DNA from 3 places in the Micromonospora sp. NPDC049139 genome. Region 3 is predicted to be linked to each of the others. Evidence: riboswitches for the same ligand, from Rfam matches in the RefSeq annotation. Region 3 holds a riboswitch; each other region holds the start of a gene.
The links. Region 3 has a riboswitch for cobalamin ahead of cobN (cobaltochelatase subunit CobN). Riboswitches for the same ligand answer to the same signal wherever they lie in the genome.
Positions count from the first base shown of each region.

Region 1: it holds a riboswitch for cobalamin, as region 3 does, so the genes downstream of both, ACZ6Q9_RS25395 (ABC transporter substrate-binding protein) here and cobN (cobaltochelatase subunit CobN) in region 3, are expected to answer to the same signal.
Region 2: it holds a riboswitch for cobalamin, as region 3 does, so the genes downstream of both, bluB (5,6-dimethylbenzimidazole synthase) here and cobN (cobaltochelatase subunit CobN) in region 3, are expected to answer to the same signal.

Region 1 is NZ_JBVJHK010000017.1:98,601-106,215, reverse strand. It holds gene ACZ6Q9_RS25415 (ABC transporter permease) at 1-1,011, shown strand, start outside; gene ACZ6Q9_RS25420 (ABC transporter substrate-binding protein) at 1-4, shown strand, start outside; gene ACZ6Q9_RS25410 (ABC transporter permease) at 1,004-1,873, shown strand; gene ACZ6Q9_RS25405 (ABC transporter ATP-binding protein) at 1,870-2,946, shown strand; gene ACZ6Q9_RS25400 (ABC transporter ATP-binding protein) at 2,943-3,656, shown strand; cobalamin riboswitch at 3,741-3,923, shown strand; gene ACZ6Q9_RS25395 (ABC transporter substrate-binding protein) at 3,953-4,960, shown strand; gene ACZ6Q9_RS25390 (FecCD family ABC transporter permease) at 4,966-6,150, shown strand; gene ACZ6Q9_RS25385 (ABC transporter ATP-binding protein) at 6,150-6,917, shown strand; gene ACZ6Q9_RS25380 (hypothetical protein) at 6,962-7,327, shown strand; gene ACZ6Q9_RS25375 (sensor histidine kinase) at 7,503-7,615, shown strand, end outside.
Region 2 is NZ_JBVJHK010000005.1:141,651-149,265, forward strand. It holds gene ACZ6Q9_RS11835 (crotonase/enoyl-CoA hydratase family protein) at 1-432, opposite strand, end outside; gene ACZ6Q9_RS11840 (EamA family transporter) at 475-1,392, opposite strand; cobalamin riboswitch at 1,665-1,859, shown strand; gene bluB (5,6-dimethylbenzimidazole synthase) at 1,897-2,526, shown strand; gene ACZ6Q9_RS11850 (Rieske (2Fe-2S) protein) at 2,676-3,515, shown strand; partial or broken gene ACZ6Q9_RS11855 (LysM peptidoglycan-binding domain-containing protein) at 3,924-4,991, opposite strand; gene ACZ6Q9_RS11860 (pilus assembly protein TadG-related protein) at 5,006-5,455, opposite strand; gene ACZ6Q9_RS11865 (TadE/TadG family type IV pilus assembly protein) at 5,452-5,931, opposite strand; gene ACZ6Q9_RS11870 (TadE family protein) at 5,916-6,320, opposite strand; gene ACZ6Q9_RS11875 (hypothetical protein) at 6,507-6,710, opposite strand; gene ACZ6Q9_RS11880 (type II secretion system F family protein) at 6,737-7,609, opposite strand; gene ACZ6Q9_RS11885 (type II secretion system F family protein) at 7,615-7,615, opposite strand, start outside.
Region 3 is NZ_JBVJHK010000018.1:68,628-76,242, reverse strand. It holds gene ACZ6Q9_RS26065 (serine hydrolase domain-containing protein) at 1-1,380, opposite strand, end outside; gene ACZ6Q9_RS26060 (sensor histidine kinase) at 1,489-2,640, shown strand; gene ACZ6Q9_RS26055 (response regulator) at 2,633-3,289, shown strand; cobalamin riboswitch at 3,407-3,536, shown strand; gene cobN (cobaltochelatase subunit CobN) at 3,903-7,571, shown strand; partial or broken gene ACZ6Q9_RS26045 (VWA domain-containing protein) at 7,568-7,615, shown strand, end outside.

The DNA of each region.
Region 1 (7,615 bases), on a different contig from region 3:
GTGACCGCACCGGCCACCCCCGCCCGCCGCCGACGGCTGGCGGGAGCCGGTGCCGTGGTCCGCCGGCGCCTGCTGGTGGCCGTGCCGATCCTCGCCGCCACCAGCGTCGGCATGTTCGCCCTCGGCGCGGCCTCGCCGATCGACCCCGCCCACCAGTACGCGGGCGCGGCGGCGTTCACCACCAGCGAGGAGAACCTGGCGCAGATCCGCGCCAACTGGGGGGTCGACGACCCGCTGCCGGTGCAGTACCTCCGCTGGGTGGGCAACCTGCTCCAGGGTGACCTGGGCTGGTCGACCAGCCGGCACGAACCCGTCACCTCCGTGCTGGCCGCCCGCGCCGGCTGGACCCTGCTGCTCGTCGGCGCCGCCCTCGCCCTCGTCCTCGTGGCGAGCCTGCTGCTGGGCACCCTGGCCGCGTACCAGCGCGGCGGCTGGTTCGACCGGGTGCTGCGCGCCGGCGCGTACGCGGTGCAGTCCATGCCGGTCTTCTGGATCGGGTTGGCCGCGATCGCCCTGTTCGCCCTGACCCTCGGCTGGCTGCCGGCGGGCGGGCTCACCGACGTCACCGCCACCACCACCGACCCCGCCGACGTGGCCCGGCACCTGGTCCTGCCGGTAACGGTGCTGGCGGTCGCCCAGGCGCCGTGGTTCGTCCTGTTCATCCGCGACGCCGTCGCCGAGAGCCTCCGCGACGACCACGTCCTCGCCGCCCGGGCCCGGGGCCTGCCCGGCCGCACCGTCCTGTTCGGCCACGCCCTGCGCACCGCGCTGCTGCCGTTCCTCACCCTCGTCGGCACCCACCTGCCGGAGCTGATCGGGGGCGCCGTCCTGGTCGAGACCGTGTTCTCCCTGCCCGGCCTCGGCGCGGTGACGGTGCAGGCCGCGCTGGGCAGCGACTTCCCGCTGCTGGCCGCGACCACCCTCGCCACCACCGTCGTGGTACTGGCCGCGAACCTGGCCACCGACCTCGCCTACTCCGCCGCCGATCCCCGGGTACGCCTCGATGACTGACCTCGCCCGCCCCGCCCGCGTCCGGCGGCCGAAGCCGCGGGCCGGCCGCGCCGGTACCGCCGTCGCCTGGGCCGTGCTCGTCGGCGCGGTCGCCGCCTGCCTGCTCGCCCCCGTCCTGTGGCCGCTCGACGAGAGCGCCGTCGACCTGGCGCGTACCCGGCTCGCGCCCTCGGCCGCGCACCCGGCCGGCACCGACGACCTGGGCCGCGACGTGGCCCACCGCGGCCTCTACGGCCTGCGTGTCTCCCTGCTCGTCGGCGCGGTCGCCGCGCTCGTGGCGACCGTGATCGGTGGTTTCGTCGGGGCGGTCGCCGGCACCCTCGGCGGCTGGGTCGACCGGGCGCTGATGCGGGTGGTCGACACCATCGCGGCGCTGCCGCACCTGCTGCTGGGCATCTTCATCGTCGCGATGCTGCGCCCCAGCCTCGGCGCGGTGATCGTGTCGATCGGGCTGACGCACTGGCTGTCCACCGCCCGCATCGTCCGCTCCGAGCTGCTCAGCCTGCGCACCCGGCCGTTCGTCGACGCCGCGATCGCCGGCGGCGCCAGCCGCGCGCGGGTGATCACCCGGCACCTGCTCCCGCACGTGCTGCCCCGGCTGGCCCTGGCCACCACGCTGATGGTGCCGCACGCCGTCTGGCACGAGACCGCGCTGTCCTTCCTCGGTCTCGGCCTGCCCCCGCACCTGGCCTCCATCGGCAACATGATCAACGACGGGCAGCGCTCCCTGCTCACCGGCGCCTGGTGGGCCAGCCTCGTCCCCGGCCTGCTCCTCGTCGTCGTCACGCTGGCCCTGGCCACCCTCACCGGCCGGTGGCGCGACCGCCTCGACCCGCGCGTACGAGCGGAGCTGAACCTTTGACCACCACCCGCGAGCCCCACGCCGCCACGGCCGGCACCGCCGCCACCGGCGACGCCACGCCCGTCACGGTCGGCAGCGCCGCCTCCACGGTCGGCAGCGCGGCCGGTCCTCGTCCCGCCCTGCTGGAGGTCGACGGGCTGACCGTCCGCTTCCAGCTCCGTGACGCCGTGGTGCGGGCCGTCACCGACCTGCGCCTCACCGTCCACCCCGGCGAACTGGTGGCCGTGGTGGGGGAGTCCGGCTGCGGCAAGTCGGTGCTCGCCCACGCCCTGCTCGGCCTGCTCCCCGGCAACGCCACCGTCTCCGGCCACGCCCGGCTGCGCCCGCCCGGCGGGGACCAGGTCGACCTGATCGGCTGCACCGAGCGCCACCTCGCCCGCGTCGTACGCGGCCGCGCGGTCGGGCTGGTGCCGCAGAGCCCCGCCACCGCGCTGACCCCCGTACGCACCGGCCGGCGGCTGCTGGCGGAGACCCTGCGCGCCCACGGGCACGCCCGCCGCGACGCGCCCTCGGCGGCCGAGCGGGTCGCCGCCGACGTCGGGCTAGACCCCGCCGACCTCGACCGCTACCCCCACGAGCTCTCCGGCGGCATGGCGCAACGCCTGGCCACCGCCCTCGCACTCGCCCCCGACCCGCCGCTGCTGCTCGCCGACGAACCGACCACGGGCCTCGACCGGCCCCTGGTCGACCACACCCTCGACCTGCTGCGCCGCCGCTGCGACGCCGGCAACGCCGTCCTGCTCATCACCCACGACCTGGCCGCCGCCCGCCGCGTCGCCGACACCGTCGCCGTCATGTACGCCAGCCGGGTCGTCGAGCGCCGGCCCACCGAGGCGCTGTTCGCCGCGCCCGCCCACCCCTACACCGCCGGCCTGCTCGACGCCCTGCCCGAGCGGGCGTTCCGCCCCGTGCCCGGCCACCCGCCGATGCTCACCGACCTGCCCGCCGGCTGCGCCTTCGCCCCGCGCTGCGACCGCGCCACCGACACCTGCCGCACGCCGCCCACCCCGGTCGTGGACGGCTCCGGCCAGGTCGCCTGCCACCACCCGCTGCCCGTCGGAGCGCCGGCATGACCACGACCACGGCCACCCGTCGACACCTCGGCCCGGAGGCGACCGCCACCGCGCTCGCCGCCCACCAGGTCACCGTCGCCTACGGTCGGCAGCGCGTCCTCGACCGCGTCGACCTGCACGTCGCCCCCGGCGAGACGGTCGGGCTGCACGGGCCCTCGGGCAGCGGCAAGTCCACCCTGGCCCGGGTACTCGCCCTGCTGCACGCCCCCGACGCCGGGCACGTCACCCTCGACGGCCACCGGGTCGCCGGAGTCCGCCACCGGCTGCCGGCGGCCGTCCGCACCCGCGTCGCGATCCTGTTCCAGAGCCCACGCGCCGCCACCGACCCGCGGCTCAGCCTCGCGGACATCGTCGCCGAACCGCTCCGCGCCACCGGCGTACCGGCCGAGCAGGCCAGGGCCCGCGCGGCCGAGCTGGCCGACCTCGTCGGCCTCACCGCGGACCTGCTCGCCCGCCGCCCGCACGCGGTCAGCGACGGGCAGCTGCAACGGGCCTGCCTCGCCCGGGCGCTCGTGCACCGGCCGGCCTACCTGCTCTGCGACGAGGCCACCGCCATGCTCGACGCCTCCACCCAGGCCCACCTCGCCGCCGTCATCACCGACTACCAGCGGCAGCGCGGCGCCGGGGTCCTGCTGATCACCCACGACCCGGCCCTGATGGCCCGCTGGGCGACCCGGGTCGTCGACCTTCCGCCCCCGCCGGGAGCGTGAACCGCCGCGCGCCGCACCGTCCACAGTGGTGAAGAAGGCCGCTCCATGGCATTCGTCACCGTGGCATTCGGGGCCGGGCGCAGGCTAGGGTGACGCTGCCGTGGTGTTCGGGAAGCCGGTGGAAGACCGGTGCGGCCCTCGCCACTGTGATCGGGAAGTCCGCGGCCCTCGTCGTCAGAGGTCACTGGGCGTGTCGCACGCCTGGGAAGGCCGGCCACGGACGCACCTCCCGTCAGCCAGGAGACCGGCCACGGCACTGCGATGACCCGTCCACGAGGTGCTGGAAGGCGGTCCCGATGCGCGTGCGCGCTGTGCGGTCCACCCTGTCCCGGCGCGTAGCCGCGCCCCTGTCCGTCCTCCTCGTCCTGCTCGGCGCCTGCGCCACGGACGACGACCCCGCCCCGGCATCCGGCGCGCCGGCCACCCTGACCAACTGCGGCACGCCGGTCACCGTCGCCGCCCCGCCCCAGCGGGCGGTGACCCTGAACCAGCCCGCCACCGAGATCATGCTGGCGCTCGGCCTGGCCGACCGCATGGCCGGCACGGCGTACCTGGACGACGCGATCCTGCCGGAGCACGCCGCCGCGTACGCATCGGTGCCGGTGCTGTCCGGAAAGTACCCGGCCAAGGAGAAACTCCTGGAGACGGCGCCGGACTTCGTCTACGCCTCGTTCCACAGCGCCTTCGGCGACGAGGGCGTCGGCGACCGGGCCGCCCTGGCGGGGCTCGGCATCGGCACCTATCTCTCACCCGCCGGGTGCCCGAAGCCGCACCGGCCGGGAAAGCTCACCGTCGAGGACGTGTTCGCCGAGATCCGGGACGTCGCGGCCGTCTTCGGGGTGCCGGAGCGGGCCGAGACGCTCATCGCCGACCACCGCGCCCGGATCGCCGCCGCTGCCGCCAGGCTCGACGGCACGCGGGACGTCTCCGTGCTCTGGTGGGACGCCGGCACCGACGCCCCGAGCGTGGGCGCCTGCTGCGGCAGCCCCAACATGATCATGTCGGCGGTCGGGATCGGCAACGCCTTCGGCGACCTCGCCGGCGGCTGGGCCGACACCAGTTGGGAGAGCGCCGTCGCGCGCGACCCCGACGCGGTCGTGCTGGTCGACGCGACCTGGGACCCGGCCGCCGCGAAGCAGGCGTTCCTGGCCCGGCACCCCACCCTCAAGGACCTGCCCGCGGTGGCCGGGCAGCGGTTCGTCGTCATTCCGTTCTCGTCCACCACCGCCGGGGTGCGGGCGGTGCTCGGCGTCGAGGCGCTCGCCGCGGGGATGGCGCAGCTTCCCGCCCGAGCGGGCCGCTGACCGCCGTGGCGCGCCGTACCGCCGTGGCCCGCCGTCTCGCCGTGGCCCGCCGTCTCGCCGTGCGCGGTCGGGCCGGCGCGGATCCCGGCGCCACTGCCTCCGGGGTCCGGCGCGGCCGGCCCGTCCGTCCCGTCGGCACCGTCGCGCTGCTGGTCACGTTGCTGGCGGTGCTGGTCGTGTCGATCGGGGCGGCCGTCACCGTCGGGCCGGCCGACATCCCCGTGTCGACGGTCTGGGCCGTCGTGGCCGACCGCCTGGGCCTGGCCCACGCCGACGTGCCGCTGCTGCGCGAGCACATCGTCTGGCGGCTGCGCCTGCCCCGGGTGCTCGGCGCCGCAGTGCTGGGCGCCGGGCTGGCGGCCGTCGGGGCGGTGACACAGACCGTCACCCGCAACCCGCTGGCCGACCCGTACCTGCTCGGGGTCTCCTCCGGGGCGTCGCTCGGCGCGGTCGCGGTGCTCGTCCTCGGCGTCGGCGGCGGGGTCGCGGCGCTCACCGGGGGCGCCTTCACCGGCGCGCTGGCCGCGTTCGCCGTCGTGGCGGCGGTGGCCGGCCGGCGGGCCGCGCTGGCGCCCACCCGGGTGGTGCTGGCCGGGGTCGCCGTCGCGCAGCTGTGCGGGGCGGCGACGTCGTTCGTCATCGTCTGGGTCGCCGACCCGCACGCCACGCAGAGCATCACCTTCTGGCTCTCCGGCTCGCTGGCGCGCGTCGACTGGCCCGCCCTGGCCTGGGTGGTACCGGTGCTGGCCGCCGTGCTCGCCCTCGTGGCGGCGCACGCCCGCACGCTCAACGCCTTCGCCTTCGGCGAGGACGCCGCCGAGACCCTCGGCGTGCCCGTCACCCGGGTCCGGTGGCTGCTGCTGGTCGCCACCGCGCTGCTCACCGCGGCGCTGGTCGCCGTCAGCGGCGCGGTGGGTTTCGTCGGGCTGATCCTGCCGCACGCCGCCCGGTTCCTCACCGGCGCGGACCACCGGCGCCTGCTGCCCGTCGTCGTCCTCGCCGGCGCGATCTTCATGGTCTGGGTGGACACCGCCGCGCGGACCCTGTTCGCGCCCCGCGAACTGCCGGTGGGCGTGCTGACGGCGCTGCTCGGGGTGCCCGCCTTCGTGGTCCTGCTGCACCGGGCCCGGCCGGCAGAGTCGCGGCGACCCCGGGGACGGTGGGCCGGGTGCCGGAAGGCGGGCGACTGATGCTCGCCGTCACCGACGTGTCCTGGGCCGTCGCGGCCCGGCGGATCCTCGACGACGTCACCTGCGCCGTGCCGGCGGGCAGCCTCGTCGGGCTGCTCGGCCCCAACGGCTGCGGCAAGACCACCCTGCTGCGGATCGTCGCCCGGCTCGTCGCGCCCGACAACGGGCGGGTCACCATCGGCGGCGACGACGTCGCCACCCTGCCCCGCGCGGCGCTGGCCCGCCGCGCCGCGCTGCTCGCCCAGCACGCCGACACCGACCTGGACCTCACCGTCGAGGAGGTGGTGCTGCTCGGCCGTACCCCGCACCGCCGCTCGCGATGGTCGGACAGCGACGCCGACCGTGCCGCCGCGGCCGACGCGCTGGCCCGGGTCGACCTCGACGGGTACGCCGGCCGCCGCTGGCACACCCTCTCCGGCGGCGAACGGCAGCGGGTCCAGCTGGCCCGCGCGCTCGCCCAGCAACCGCACCTGCTGCTGCTCGACGAGCCCACCAACCACCTCGACATCGGCCACCAGTTGCAACTGCTGCACCTGGTCCGCCGCGCCGGGGTCACCACCCTCGCCGCGCTGCACGACCTCAACCTGGCCGCCATGTTCTGCGACACGGTGGTCGTCCTGGCCGCCGGCCGGGTCGTCACCGCCGGCCCGCCCGCCGAGGTCCTCACTCCCGGGCTGCTCGCCGACGTCTACGGCGTCCAGGCCGACGTGGCGACGCACCCGGGCACCGGTCGGCCCACCATCACCTACCACCCGCCCGCGTCGTGACCCGGCACGTGCCGCCGGGCTCGACCGGGACCAAGGAGTCGGACATGACCGCCACACCGGGCTGTCTGGTCACCGTGTGCCGCGACTGCTGCTGTGGCAGCACCCGCAAACACCCCGCCGTCGACCACGACGCGCAGCTGCGGCGACTGCGGGCCGCGCTGCCGGCGCCGCACCGGGTACGCGTCAGCGCCTGCCTCGACCTCTGCGCGCAGTCCAACCTGGTCGTCGTCCACCCCGCGCCGTCGGCGCGACGGGCCGGCGCGCGGCCGGTCTGGTTCGGTCTCGTCCTGCACGACTCCGTGGTCGACGACATCACCGACTGGGTGCGCGCCGGGGGGCCGGGCGTCGCGCCGCTGCCCGCCACCCTGGAGCTGTCGGTGGTCACCCCGACGCTCCCCACCGGCGGGTGAGACGGCCGGGGCTGCCCGGGCCGTCGTGCCGACGACCTGACTTTCGGCAGTAACGACGCAGGTGGTGGCTTTGTAACCTGGCCCCGTGGCAGGTTGGTGGCGCGGCGGACGGCAGCGGTGGATGCCTTTTCCCCGCTCCGGAGGGCCGCCTTCCGGTGGGCAGGCCGGATCGTGGGTGAAGGTCCTGTCCGACGTGTCGCTCTGGGCGGTCCTGTCGGCGCCGATCGCCTGGGACCTGGTCGTCGCCCCGACCGGCCCGTACGCCGGCTGGCGGCTGGTGGGCTGCCT
Region 2 (7,615 bases), on a different contig from region 3:
GGGCAGCCGGACCGTCCCCCCGTCGATCAGCGGCACCCCCCAGCGCCGGCAGAACACCCCGAGGACCGCGTCGGACTCGGCGACCCGTAGGTCGCACCAGAGCGCCAGCTCCAACCCGCCGGCCACGGCGTGACCGGAGATCGCGGCGATCACCGGCTTGCCGAGCGTCATCCGGGTCGGGCCCATCGGGCCGTCCCCCTCCGGCTCGACCCGGTTGCCGCTCGGGGTGCCGATCGCCTTCAGGTCGGCCCCCGCGCAGAACGTGCCGCCGGCGCCCCAGAGCACGGCCACCGCCGCGTCGGGGTCGGCCTCGAAGGCGCGGAACGCGTCGGCCAGGGCCCGGGCCGTCGGCCCGTCGACCGCGTTGCGGGCCGCCGGGCGGTCCAGGATCACCGTGGTCACCGGCCCGTCGTGCTCGACGCGTACGCCCATCGGCACAGCATGCCCCGGTGGTGCCGACGGCGCCAGGGGGCGTCAGCGCGCCTTCGCGGCGCCGGGCCGGACCAGGGTCGCGCCCAGCGCGGCGCCGACCACGCACGCCACCCCGGCCGCCTGCGGCCAGGCCAGCAGCTCGCCCAGCAGGACCAGCCCGACCAGCGCGCCGATCGCCGGCTCCAGGCTGAGCAGGATCGCGAAGACCCGGGCCGGCATCCGGCGCAGCGCGGCCAGTTCGGCCGAGTACGGCAGCACCGACGACAGCAGTGCCACCACGACGCCCAGCGCTAGGGTCCACGGGTCGAGCAGCGCCGTGCCGCTGCCGGCGACCCCGAACGGCAGTACGGCGAGCGCGGCGACGGCCATTCCCAGCGCGAGGCCCCGGCTGCCCGGCATGCGGGCGCTGACCGCCTTGCCGAGCAGCACGTACCCGGCCCAGCCGACCGCGATGGCGACGCACAACAGCAGCCCCACCCGGTCCACCCCGGTCCCGCCGAGCCCGCTGATCAGCAGCACCCCGCCGCCCGCCAGGACCGCCCACGCCACGTCGGCGGGCCGGCGGCTGCCGGCGAGCGACACCAGCAGCGGCCCCGCGAACCCGATGGTGACCGCCACGCCGAGCGGCACCCGGTGCAGCGCCGCGTAGAAGGCGAGGTTCATCAGCGCCAGGGTGAGCCCGAACGCCCCGACCAGGCCGGCGGCGCGCCAGCCCAGCCGCAGCCCGGGCCGGGCCACGAGCAGCAGGATCAGCGCGGCGAAGCCGAGCCGCAGCGTGGTCGTACCGCCGGCGCTGGTGCTGCCGAAGAGCTGCTTGGCGACGGCCGCGCCGACCTGGGTGGAGAGCATGCCCAGCAGCATCAGCAGCGGTGGCGGCACGGCCCGGGGTCGGCCGAGGGCGACGGTCAGTCGGGCCGCCGGGTGGCCGGCCGGCAGCGGGCGGGAGGCGAGTGCGTACACCCGGACCACACTGGTCGCGGACGGCGCGGCCCGCGACCGGATTTCCCCGCCCGGCCGGCGGATCCGGGCGGCGGTCCGATCCCCGGCGGGTCCGGCCCCTGGCGGGTTCGGCCCTGGCGGGTCCGGCCGGGTGGCGGATCCGGGTGGCGGTCCGGTCCCTGGCGGGTTCGGCCCTGGCGGGTCCGGTCGGGCGGCGGCGGGGCGGCGGACGCAGGCGTCCGACTGGCCCAGCAGCGCCGGTCCGGTTGGCGCGGCGCTAGCATGCCGGGCGGCACGATCATGTGAGGTGCCCCGCGCGAGCGGGGAGAATCGGGAAGCCGGTGCGAATCCGGCACGGGCCCGCCGCGGTGACCGGGGAGCCACCGTCCACGCGCGAGAGCGCAGCCACTGGCCCGCCCGGGCCGGGAAGGCGGACGGCCAGGCGTCGATCCGGGAGTCCGAAGACCGGCCTCGCGGTCAGGTGCCCACGCCCCGAGCGTGGGCCGAGCGCAGCGGGAGCCTGCCTTGGATCTCTACGACGTCATTCATCGCCGCCGGGACGTCCGCGGCCAGTTCACCGGGGCGCCGGTGCCCGACGAGACGCTGCACCGCGTCCTGACCGCGGCGCACGCCGCGCCGAGCGTCGGCTACTCCCAGCCCTGGGACTTCGTACTCGTCCGCGACCCCGAGCTGCGGCGCCGGTTCCACGAGCACGTCCAGGCCGAGCGGGACACCTTCGCCGCCACCCTGGACGGGGAGGCGGCCGAGCGGTTCGCCCGCATCAAGATCGACGGGGTGCTGGAGTCCACCCTGTCCGTGGTGGTCACCTACGACCCGGCCCGCGGCGGCGCCGCCGTGCTCGGGCGGCACGCCATCGCCGACACCGGGCTCTACTCGGCCTGCCTCGCCATCCAGAACCTCTGGCTGGCCGCCACCGCCGAGGGGCTCGGCGTCGGGTGGGTGTCGTTCTACCGGGAGCCCTGGCTGGCTGAGCTGCTCGGCATCCCCGACGGCGTACGGCCGGTGGCGTGGCTCTGCCTCGGGCCGGTCACCCACTTCGAGGCCGTGCCCGACCTGGCCCGGCACGGCTGGCGGCAGAAGCGCCCGCTGGCCGAGGCGATCCACCACGACCGCTGGACGTCGCCGGACCGCTGACCTCACCACCGCGGAAGGGCAGGGCCCATCCGGCCGGACGCGCCTGGTTCCGGGCCGGCAGAAACCTAGTCACGCACCGCTGCGGATCCGTCACCGGATACCGGTTTGCGGTCGCTCCTGCCGGGAAGTCGGTACGGGTGCGAGCACTCATGACGAAGATCGAGCAGGCCTCCGCGCTGGACCGGATCGGCGACCGGTTGCAGCGGGCCGTCCAGGCCACCCTCCGCCCGAGGCGCGTTCGCGACCTGCTGCACGGTGTCTGGCTGGGGCACCCGCTGCACCCGGCGATGGTGCAGGTGCCGGTCGGCGCGTGGCTCAGCACGGCCGTGCTGGACCTGATGCAGGGGCAGCGCCGCGCCGCCACCACGCTGTGCGCGGTGGGCACCATCAGCGCCCTGCCGGCTGCGGTCGCCGGGCTCAACGACTGGGCAGCCCTCGCCCGAGACCAGCGCCGGATCGGCCTGGTGCACGCCGCCTCCAACAGCATCGGCCTGGCGTTCTACGCCGGCTCCGTGGCCGCCCGGATGACCGGCCGGCACAACCTCGGCCGTACGCTCGGCTTCCTCGGGCTCAGTGCCGCGAGCACGGGGGCGTACATCGGCGGGCACCTGGCGTACAAGCAGGGCGCGCAGGTCAACCAGAGCATCTCCGAGCTGCACCGGATGAGCGACGGCTGGCACTCGATCGCGGACATGTCCGCCCTGCCGCAGCGAAAGCTGATCACCCGGGAGATCGACGACGTTTCGGTGATCCTCTACCGGCACGGCGACGAGGTCACCGTGATGCTGGAGCGCTGCCCGCACCAGAGCGGCCCGCTCGGCAAGGGCGAGGTGCAGGAGATCGACGGGCACGCGTGCGTGGTCTGCCCGTGGCACGGCAGCACGTTCCGGCTCAACGGCGGCGAGGTCGTGCACGGGCCGTCCGGCAACGACCAGCAGGTCCTGCCCACCCGCATCGTCAACGGCATGCTGGAGACCCGCCTCCCCTGACCCACCCCACCCCACCCCACCCCCTCCCTCACACCGCCCCACCCCTCACGCCGGTTGATCTCTCACGCCGGTTGATCATGAAGCTGTTGCCGTCCTGATCGGCGTGTCGCTGCAACAACTTCATGATCAACGAGGGCGTCCGGGGGTGGGTCAGGGGCGGCGGTGGCGGCCGATTTGGGGGTCGCGGGTGGTGTCCGCGTGGGCGCCGGCCAGCGGGCGGGGGGTGGTGGGCGCGTCGCTGTGGCCGCGGGGGGTGCTGTCGCGGGGGATCGCGGTCGTCCCGGTGTGGGTGGCTGCGCCGGCGCCCCGGGGCGCCACGTCCCGTCCGGTTCCGTCGTGTGCCGTCCGGCCCCGTCCGGTTGCCTTGTGTCCGGTCGCGCGTCCGCTTCCGCTGCGGCTGCCTCCGTCCCGTCCGGCACCCCCGGTGCCTCGACGGCGTGTGGTGGCGGTGCGGGCCGCGCCTGCCGGTACGCGGGCGGGGCGGCCGCGCAGGCCAAGGACCGCGCCGATCTGCGCGCCGACGATGCTCGCCACCGCGAGGACGGCGGAGACCGCGAGTGGTCGGTTCACGCGGTCGGTCTCGCCGGCCCGGGCCGCTCCGACCGTCAGTGTCGGGGCCTCGTCGCCGGTCGCGTCGGCTGGCGGCGGCGCCGGGGCCTGCGCCGGGGGCGGGGGTGTCGCCCGCTCCGGGGTGACCTGTTCAGGGGTGGGCTGCGGGGCCGGCCGGGCCGGCAGGGGTGCGGTGGGCCGGGCGACGAGGCGGCCGGTGGCGTGCCGGCGGGCACCCCGGTCCTCGGCCTCCTGCGGGAGCTTCAGCAACTGGCCCGGGTGGATCCGGTCCGGGTCGTCGACACGGTTCAGCGCGGCCAGTTCACGGTAGTCGTCGAAGTCGTCGAGGTAGCGCTCGGCGACCCTGCCCAGGTGGTCGCCCCGGGCCACCCGGTAGACCACCGCACCGTCGGCCGAGGCCGCCGGAGCAGGCTGCGCCGCCGAGGCCGGCCAGGTGGCCTGTGGCGGGACAGCCATCGGCGCGTTTGCGATCGGCGCTGCCGGCAGGGCGTACGGGCCGGCGATCGCCGTCGCCGCGCTCGCCGCCGGGCTGGCCGCGATGATCAGCGCGACCGACCCGACCAGGGCGGCGGCGGCCCGCTGCTGGCGGCTCATGCCCGGCAGCCGGGGTGCCGGCCGGCGCAGCGCCTGCGCGCAGAGTTCCACCAGCACGGAGAAGGCGAACGTCGCCCACCCGAACCACCCGGCCAGCGCCAGCGCGCGCAGGAAGAGGCGCCCGTCGTCGCGGCTGGTCAGCGTCGCGCCGATCTCCGCGACGGTGGGCAGGTGGTCGGGCAGCGGGTTGCCGGCGAGAGCGAGCAGCGCCACCGGCGCGCCGACCAGCACCGCGCAGAGCACGACGAGCGCGCCGAACCCGGTCAGGATCCGTCCGGTCCGCCGTACGACGGAACGACCCGAAGCGGCCATGGCTGCCTTCCTTCCTACGGTGCTCCGGTGAGCGGCCGCGCGCTCGCCTCGCCGGAGACGGTGACGGTCTCGTCGAAGCCGAACAGGCCGAGCATGGCTCTGTGGTGGGTGACGGTGACGCGTACGCGGACCCGGGTCTCCCCGTCGACGACCGGGAAGCTGACGGTGTGGCCGGCGGCGCCGGCGGCGGCGAGGTAGTCGGCGACGGCCCGGCGGGCCTGCGGCCGGTTGATCCGGGTGGGCCCGCCCTCGATGGCGGTGGCCCGGTCGATGGCCTGACCGCCGGCCCGGGCGGCCTCGGCGGCGAGGTTGTCGGCCCGCTGCAACGTGCGCAGTTGGCCGGCGCCGTCGAAGGCCATGCCGATGACGGCGAGGATCCCGACCATCGCCACCGCGAGGAAGACGCTCACCCGCCCCTCGTCGCCGGGGGTGGCGGGAGCCGGCCGGACCCGACCGGCGGTCATCGCCGGCTCCGGTAGCGGTCCAGCGGCGAGGTGAAGCTCGCCGACACCCGCGTGCCGGCGGGCATCCCCGGCAGGACGGACAGGTGCAGGTCCCGGTAGGAGACGGTGCAGGCGATCCGCACGGTGACCGAGGCGTCCTGCCCGGCGGGACTGCGGAACGCCGCGTCGAGGGTGGTGGGCCTGCCGCGTACCGCGCCGCTGAAGGTCACCTCCGGGCTGCCCGCGCAGTCCAGGCCCCGCCAGTCGAGCTGCCGGCGGGCCGCGTCCCGCGCCTCCGCGCGGGCGGTGCGGGCGTCCCGGGAGATCGACGCGGCGCGGGCGGCGTCGTGGGCGGCGGCCTCGATCGCCTCGGCCGCCACGGCGGTACGCCCCGTGACCCCGGCCAGCACGATCAGCGCGATGAAGGCCGGGGCGAGCACCGCCACCTCGATCGAGACCGAGCCACGCTCGGCGGTACGGCTCACGGCGTGGTCCACCGTTCCACCGTCCCGTGGGCGGTCTGCCGCACCGGGAAGCTGACCCCGGGGACGACCGACAGGGAGCGACCGCGCACCGTGCAGGTCACCTCGGTCCTGGTGCTCTCGCAGCTCGGGGCGGGCTTGTCCCAGTCGACGAGCCAGCCGCCGGCGGCCCGCAGGAACCGGGTGGCCCGGGCCTCGCCGGCCCCGGGCGGCGCCTGGTGCAGCCGTTGCGCGTTGACGGCGCTCTGCGCGGCGTTCAGCGCGGTGGACCGGGCGACGAACCAGGCGGCGGTCTGGATCGAGGCGAAGAGCAGCAGCAGGATCGCCGGCATCGCCACCGCCAGCTCGACCGGGTTGGCCCCCCGGTCGGTCCCGCCGGCTGCCAAACGCCGGGCGACGGCCAGGCCGGGGCGCCGGGCGACGCCTGGACCGGGGCGGCGGGCGGCGGCTAGGCCGGGGCGCCGAGCGGCGGCTGGGCCGGGGCGGGCGGCGGCTGGTGCGGGCGGCCGGGCGGCGGCCAGGGCAGGGCACCGGGCGGCGGTGACCGCCCGGCGCCCCGGCGAGGAGTCTGCGCGGCTCACGGATCAGGGCTACTTCGGGTCCTGGTGCTTCGGGATGTTGTCCATCCAGTCGTTGGCCGCGCCGAGGGCGGCGGCGGTGACCGCCATCGCGACGGCGACCAGGCCGAAGATGATCACGGCGGTGGGTACGGGGCTGTCCCCCCGTTCGCCGTCGCGGCGCAGCTCGGCCAGCCGCGCCGCCAGCGCGACGTGCAGGTAGGTGATGACGGACATGACGGGCTCCTTCTCTCGGGGTCGGATCAGAGGCGGGCGATGAACGGGTAGACGGCGAAGCCGAGCAGGACGAAGACGAGCAGCGCCCCGGGGATGTCGAGGCGGCTGGTCACCCCCTCGGCCCGGGCCAGGTTGTCGGTGCGGATCTGGTCGCGTAGTGAGTCCGCGCGGCTGCGCAGGGTCTCGTGCACCTGCGCGCCCTCGCTGCCGGAGGAGCGCATGATCGCCCCGACGTCGCCCAGCTCCGGGATGCCGATGCGCTCGGCGAGGTCGCGCAGTTCGTCCCAGGGCGAGTGCATCTGCATCTGGGCGATCCGCAGCGCCTCGGAGATGCGGTCGAAGACCCAGCCGTCGCAGACCGCCGCCGCCCGTTCCAGCGACTGCACCGGCCCGTGGGCGGCGGCGAGCTGCAACGCGACCAGGTCCAGGTAGGTGCAGACAGCCTGGCGGAACTCGTCGCGGGCCCTGTCCGCCCGGTCCAGCACCGCCCGGTGCGCGACCAAGGCGCAGAGCAGCGCCAGCCCGAGGCTGCCGAGCACGGGCACGACCACCGGCAGCCGTACGCCGACGGCGAGGAGGGTGCCCCCGAGCAGCGTCGGGGCGGCGAGCCCGATCAGCGCGGAGAGCAGCATCGACAGGGCGTACTGCTCGGGGGTCCGGTCGATCAGGGCGAGCTGCCGGTGCGGTGGCCGTAGCCAGCGGCTCAGCCCGGTCAGCCACTCCAGCCGCCGGTCGGCGGGGGCGGTGAGCTGCCCGCCGCCGGGCGGCTGGTGCAGCCGGCGCAGCGCGGGCCCGAGCGCCGGGGTGGCCGGCACCAGTTCGCGGACCACCAGGAAGGCGCCCAGCCCGACGGCTGCCCCGCCGCACACGGCGAGCGCGAGCTGCCAGTTGAGGACCACCAGGCT
Region 3 (7,615 bases):
GGTGACCAGCAGCACCATGAACGTCGGATAGATGTACGCCACCTGGATCCAGGCGACGTCGCGACCCCGGTAGAGCCAACCGACCACCACGTGGATCGAGGCGAGCAGCGGCAGCGGCGCGAGCAGCGGAAGCAACCGCACCAGCGCCCAGGGGCGTACCGTCCGGCCGGCGGCCCAGCGGCGTGACCGGAGCACGCCCCGGCCGGCGAGTGCGGCGGAGGCGACCGCCAGCACCAGCAGCACGGCGTCGACGACCACGAGCGGCGTGCCCGCCGAGGGCGCCGACGTTCCCTCGACCAGCGCGATGAGCCGCTCGGCGAGGGCCGACGCGTGGCCGTACGCCAGTCCGGTGTTCGCCATGACCGCGACCCCGTAGCCGGACGCGGGCAGCAGCGCCTGGTACGCCGTCGAGGTGAACAGGTCACCGCTGTGCGCGATCATCGGCGCCCCCGACCCGGTCTTCTCCACGAACCAGCCGAGGGCGTAGGAGGTGGAGACCGCGGACGGGCGGTGCAGCGTGGCGAGGCCCGCCGGGGAGACGACCGCCGTGCCCTCCGGACCGCGGCCCTGGTTGCCCTGCGCGATCAGCCACGCCGCCATGTCGTGCGCCGAGCTGAGCACCCCGCCGGAGCCGTTGCCGAAGGCCGGCGGCTCGGGCAGGGCGACCGGTCTGCCGAGGACCATGAGGTGGCCGCGCGCGCTCGACGGCAGGTCGGCGGCCACGTCGAGGGTGCGACTGTCGGTCATGCCGAGCGGGGCGAAGACCCGCGTCCGCAGGTACTCGTCGAACGGCAGCCCGCTGACCACCTCGACCAGTCGCGCGGCCACCTGGAAGTTCGGGTTGTGGTACTCCCACCTCGTGCCGGGGGCGGCGGCCAACCGGGCCGTACGCATCCCCGCGACGGCCTCCCGCAGCGAACCCGGCTGCCGCCTGCTGAACGCGGGGAACGTCGTGTCCGACATCCCGGAGGTCTGGTCGAGCAGCTGCCGCACGGTGATCCGGGCCGCCCGGGGGTCGTCCATCGTGAACTCCGGCAGGTGCCGGTGGACCGGCCCGTCGAGTTCCACCCGGCCCGCCTCGACCAGCTGCATCACGGCGAGGGCGGTGAACGACTTGCTCACCGACGCCACGGCCATCGGGGTGCGCGCCGTGATCGGGTCGCCGGCGGGGGTGTGGCCGTACCCGGCGGCGTGCACCACCGCGGTCCCCCGGGTGACGGCCACCGCGACGCCGGGCAGCCCGGTGGCGTCGCGGTACTGGCGGACGGCGGCGTCGACGGCGGCGGCGTCGATCCCGACCGGGGGTGCGGCCGGGGCTGCCGGGGCGGGCGACGCGGCGAGCGCCACCGTACCGGCCAGGACGAGGAGTCGCATGATCATGGTCGGAGTCTCGGCCGGTCGCGGACCCCGCACATCGGATCGTGGTCCGAACCCGGGATCGGACCGTGGTCCGACGCCCGGCGGCCGGCCGGTGGATACGGTGATCCGGTGGTCACCTCGGGGCGGCTCGTGCTGCGGCATTTGATGGCGTTCGACGCGCTGGTGGGCGTCGCCCTCGTGCTCCTCACGGTGTTCCGGACGCCCGGCGCCCCGGCGCTCGCCGGTGGCCTGGCGGTGCTGTTCGGGGCTCCGCTCGCCGTCCGCCGGCGCTGGCCGGCGCCGGTGCTCGCCGTCGTGGTGCCGGCGGGGGCGGTGGCGGTCGCCGTCGGGGCGGCCGGCGACGCGGTGGTGTTCGCGGTCGCGTTCGCGCTCTACCCGGTCGCGCTGGTCACCTCCACCCGGGAGGGCGTGTCGGCGCTCGTCGTGGTGCTGGCCGCCCTCACGGGCGCGGGGCTGGCGGGCGGCACGGTCCCCGGGCTGCCGATCGTCCCGACCCGGGCGGGGGAGGAGTCGTTCGCCGCCACGCCGGTCCCGGTCCTGCTCTACGCCGCGACCGTCGTCGCCGCTTCGTGGGCGCTCGCCCGCGCGGTGCGCGCCCGTCGACGTCACGTCGCCCAACTCGCCGCGTCGCGTGCCGACCAGGCGGTGGCCGAGGAACGGTTGCGCATCGCCCGGGACATCCACGACGTGGTCGGGCACAGCCTCAGCCTGATCGCCATGAAGGCGGCCGTCGCCAACCACCTGGCGGACAGCCATCCCGAGCAGGGCCGGGCCGCCCTGGGCACGATCGAGCGGGTCAGCCGGAGCGCGCTCGACGACATCCGGGTCGTGCTCGGCGCGCTGCGCGACCCGGCCGACACCGCGCCGAGCTTCGCCGAACTCGACCGGCTGGTCGAGGCCGTCCGGTCCGCCGGTGTCACCGTCGACGTCGACCGGGCGACCGACCTGACCCGGGTGCCCGCGGCCGTGCAGGCCTCGGCGTACCGCATCGTGCAGGAGGCACTCACCAACGTGCTGCGCCACGCCGGCCCGACCCGCTGTCGGCTCGCCGTGGCGGTCGAGCCCGGGGCGCTGGCCGTCGCCGTCGTCGACGACGGGGGGTCGGGGCGCGCCGTCGGGCCGCCCGGCCATGGGCTGCGGGGCATGCGCGAGCGGGCCGTGATGCACGGCGGCACCCTGGCGGCCGGCGTCGAGCCCGGCGGCGGCTTCGCCGTGCGCGCCCGGCTGCCGTTCACCCCGGCGGTGCCGGACGATGGGTGAGCCCGTACGCGTGCTCCTGGCCGACGACGACGTGCTGCTGCGCGGCACCCTCCGGCTGCTGGTCGATGCCACCCCGGGAATGACCGTGGTGGCCGAGGCGGGCACCGGGCGGGCGGCCGTCGAACTCGCGAGGACGCACTCGCCCGAGGTGGTGCTGATGGACGTCCGGATGCCCGAGATGGACGGCATCACCGCCACCGAGCAGGTCACCGCCGGCCGGGACGCGCCCCGGGTGCTCGTCCTCACCACCTTCGACCTCGACGACTACGTGTACCGGGCGCTGCGGGCCGGGGCGAGCGGCTTCCTGCTCAAGGACACGTCCCCCGTACGGCTGCTCGACGCGATCAGGGTGGTCGCCGCGGGCGAGGCGCTGCTGGCCCCCAGCGTCACCCGTCGGCTCATCGCCGAGTTCACCCGGATGCCGGCGGCCCGACGGGTGCCGGGACGGCTCGACGGGGTGACCCCACGGGAGCGGGAGGTGTTGACGTTGATCACCCGTGGGATGTCTAACACCGAGATCGAGCAGCACCTGCACCTCAGCCGGGGCACCGTCAAGACGCACATCGGCCGGTTGCTGACGAAGCTGGGCGTCCGCGATCGGGCGCAACTGGTGATCGCGGGCTACGAGTCGGGGCTCGCCGACCGGTGAGGTTCGGTCGACCGTCGTGAGCGCCGCGCCGCGCCGGCCCGGCGGGGCCGGCGTCCGATCCCGTCGCGTTGACCTGGGGGCCGGGGGTGTGGCAGCATTCGCGGCCTGACGGCAGTGAAGGAAGCCGGTGTGATTCCGGCGCGGTCCCGCCACTGTCACCGGGGAGCGATCCCCCCTCGTGAGTCACGGCCGTGCGTGCGCGGTTGGAAGACCGGGGGTGAGCGTCGATCCGGGAGCCAGGATACTTCGGCCGTCGGGAGTGACCCCAGGGCGTGGACACCCGAGGAGGACCCGATGACGCACCGCGTCTCCGCCATCGACGATCATCGTCGCATCGTGCCCGGCCGCCACAGCGCGCCGGCGAGCAGCCGTATTTCCGCAGCCCCGTCCGGCCGCCGCGGCGCGCGTCCGGCCGGCCGTGGTGTGCCCGCCCCCGGTCGCCCCGCAGCGGTCGGGCGCGTCGCCCGTCCCTGACGCCCGCACCGCGCCGCCCGACCCCGTCGGCCCGCCGGTGAGCCGCTTCCCGGCCCGCCGTACCCGCTGAACCGCGCCCACCCCTCGTACCGTCCGGTCGTCCTCGCGTCGATCCGGGCGTCACTCTCCGGAGCCGTCCGTGCGCATCCTGCTGCTGTCCACCGCCGACACCGACCTGCTCGCCGCCCGCGCCAGCGGCGCCGACTACCGACTCGCCAACCCCGCCCGGGTCGCCGCCGACGCCGTGCCCGCGCTGCTCGACGGCGTGGACCTCGCGGTCGTACGCCTGCTCGGCGGCCGGCAGGCGTGGCCGGACGGGCTCGCCACGGTCCTGGCCTCCGGCGTGCCCACGGTCGTGCTCAGCGGCGAGGCCGCGCCGGACGCGGACCTGATGGCGGCCTCCACCGTCCCCGCCGGCGTGGCCACCCAGGCGCTGGCCTACCTGGTCGAGGGCGGCCCGGAGAACCTCGCCCAGCTCGCCCGCTTCCTCTCCGACACGGTGCTGCTCACCGGCGAGGGGTTCGCCCCGCCCGCGTCGACCCCGACGTACGGCGTCCACGGCGACCGTCCCGCGCGGCCCGACCGGCCGACCGTGGGGATCGTCTTCTACCGGGCGCACTCCCTCGCCGGCAACACCGGCTTCGTCGACACCCTCGCCGACGCCGTCGACGCGGCCGGCGGCAACCCGCTGCCGATCTTCTGCGGCTCGCTGCGCGGCCTCACCGCCGGCGCGGGCCCGCTGGGCCTCTTCGCCGGCTGCGACGCCCTGCTGGTCACCGTGCTGGCCGCCGGCGGCACGGTCGCCGCCGACGCCTCCGGCGGCGGCGACGAGGACGCCTGGGACGTGGGCGCGCTCGCCGCCCTCGACGTGCCGGTGATCCAGGCGCTCTGCCTCACCAGCACCCGCGAGCAGTGGGCCGGCAGCGACGCCGGACTGTCCCCGCTGGACGCCGCGATGCAGGTTGCCGTCCCCGAGTTCGACGGCCGGATCGTCACCGTGCCGTTCTCGTTCAAGCGGATCGACGCCGACGGGCTCTCCAGCTACGTCGCCGATCCGGAGCGGGCCGCCCGGGTGGCCGGCATCGCCGTGCGGCACGCCCGGCTGCGACACGTGCCCAACGCCGACAAGCGGCTCGCGGTCGTGCTCAGCTCCTACCCGACGAAGCACTCCCGGGTCGGCAACGCCGTCGGCCTGGACACCCCGGCCTCGGCGGTCCGGCTGCTCGCCGCCCTCGCCGAGGCCGGCTACCACCTCGGCGACGCCCCCGTGCCCGACGACGGGGACGCGCTCATCCACGCCCTCATCGCCGCCGGGGGGCACGACGTCGAGTGGCTCACCCCGGAACAGCTCGCCGCCGCCGAGGCGCGGGTGCCCGGGGCGACGTACCGGCGCTGGTTCGACCAGGCGCCGGCGGAGCTGCGGGAGCGGATGCTCGCCCACTGGGGGGAGCCGCCCGGCGGGCTCTACACCGACGGCGGGGACATCGTGCTGGCCGGGCTGCGCTTCGGCAACGTGGTGCTGCTGATCCAGCCGCCGCGCGGCTTCGGCGAGAACCCGATCGCCATCTACCACGACCCGGACCTGCCGCCGAGCCACCACTACCTGGCCGCGTACCGCTGGCTGGCCGCGCCCGCCACCGACGGCGGCTTCGGCGCGGACGCGGTGGTGCACCTGGGCAAGCACGGCACCCTGGAGTGGCTGCCCGGCAAGGGCCTCGGGCTGGCCGCCGACTGCGCCCCCGACGCCGTCCTCGGCGACCTGCCGCTGGTCTACCCGTTCATCGTCAACGACCCCGGCGAGGGCACCCAGGCCAAGCGCCGCGCGCACGCCGTCGTCGTCGACCACCTGGTGCCGCCGATGGCCCGCGCCGAGACGTACGGCGACCTGGCGAAGCTGGAGCAACTCCTCGACGAGTACGCCACCGTGCAGGCGCTCGACCCCGCCAAGGTGCCCACCGTGCAGGCGCAGATCTGGGCCCTGGTGCGCGCCGCGGAGCTGCACCACGACCTGCACGCCGAGGACATGCCGGCCGCCGAGGACTTCGACGACTTCGTGCTGCACCTCGACGGGTACCTCTGCGAGGTCAAGGACGTGCAGATCCGCGACGGCCTGCACATCCTCGCCGCCGCGCCCACCGGCGAGCCCCGGGTCAACCTCGTCCTCGCCGTGCTGCGCGCCCCGCAGGTCTGGGGCGGCGCCCGCGCCCTGCCCGGCCTGCGCCAGGCCCTCGCCGCCGCGTACGGGCTCGACGAGCAGGCGCTGCTCGCCGCGCCGGGGGAGCGGCTGGCCGTGCCCGAGGCGCTGACCGACACCGTCGACGGGCCGGCCGGCACCGCCGCCGACGCCGTCGACCTGATCGAGGCCCTCGCGCGCCGGCTGGTCGTCGGCATGGAGACCCTCGGCTGGGACGCCGACAAGGTCGACGCCGTGGTCGAGGAGGTCACCGGCCGGGCCGTCCCGGACGCCGCCGCCGTGCTCCGCTTCGCCGCCACCGAGCTGGTGCCCCGGCTGGACCGCACGACCGACGAGATCGACCGGGTGGTGGGTGCGCTCGACGGGCGGTTCGTGCCGCCCGGCCCGTCCGGCTCGCCCACCCGGGGCCTGGTCAACGTGCTCCCCACCGGCCGGAACTTCTACTCCGTCGACCCCAAGGCGATCCCCAGCCGCAACGCCTGGGACGTCGGGGTCGCCCTGGCCGACTCGCTGCTGGCCCGGCACCTCGCCGACACCGGGGAGTACCCGCGCTCCGTCGGCCTGACCGTCTGGGGCACCAGCGCCATGCGCACCCAGGGCGACGACGTCGCCGAGGTGCTCGCGCTGCTCGGCTGCCGCCCCACCTGGGACGACCGCTCCCGCCGGGTCACCGGCGTGGAGGTGGTGCCGCCGGCCGAGCTGGGCCGCCCCCGCGTCGACGTCACCGTGCGGATCTCCGGCTTCTTCCGGGACGCCTTCCCGCACGTGGTCGCGCTCATCGACGACGCGGTGCGGCTGGTCGCCGCCCTGGACGAGCCCGCCGAGCAGAACTTCGTCCGCGCGCACGTCGCCGCCGACCTCGCCGAGCACGGCGACGAGCGGCGGGCCACCGCCCGCGTCTTTGGCTCCAAGCCGGGCGCGTACGGGGCCGGGCTGCTGCCGCTGATCGACTCCCGCAACTGGCGCAGCGACGCCGACCTCGCCGAGGTGTACGCCGTCTGGGGCGGCTACGCCTACGGCCGGGGGCTGGACGGGCGGGAGGCGCGCGCCGACATGGAACGCTCCTTCGCCCGGATCGCGGTGGCGGTGAAGAACCAGGACACCCGCGAGCACGACATCGTCGACTCCGACGACTACTTCCAGTACCACGGCGGGATGGTGGCGATGGTGCGTCACCTCACCGGCGCCGCCCCGGCCGCGTACGTGGGCGACTCGGCGATGCCGCACGACGTGCGTACCCGCACCCTCGGCGAGGAGACCCGGCGGGTGTTCCGGGCCCGGGTGGTCAACCCGAAGTGGATCGCCGCGATGCGCCGGCACGGCTACAAGGGCGCGTTCGAGCTGGCCGCCACCGTGGACTACCTGTTCGGCTACGACGCCACCGCCGGCGTCGTCGACGACTGGATGTACGAGCACCTGGCCGCCGCGTACGTCTTCGACGAGACCACCCGGGAGTTCCTGGAGCAGTCGAACCCGTGGGCGCTGCGCGGCATCACCGAGCGGCTGCTCGAGGCGGCCGACCGGGGCCTGTGGGCCGAGCCCGAGCCGACCACCCTGGACCGGCTCCGCGAGACGTACCTGGCCAGCGAGGGCGACCTGGAGGACCGGCAGTGAGCGCGAGGAGTGAGCCGGTCCTGCGAGCCCCGCAGTCGCGAACG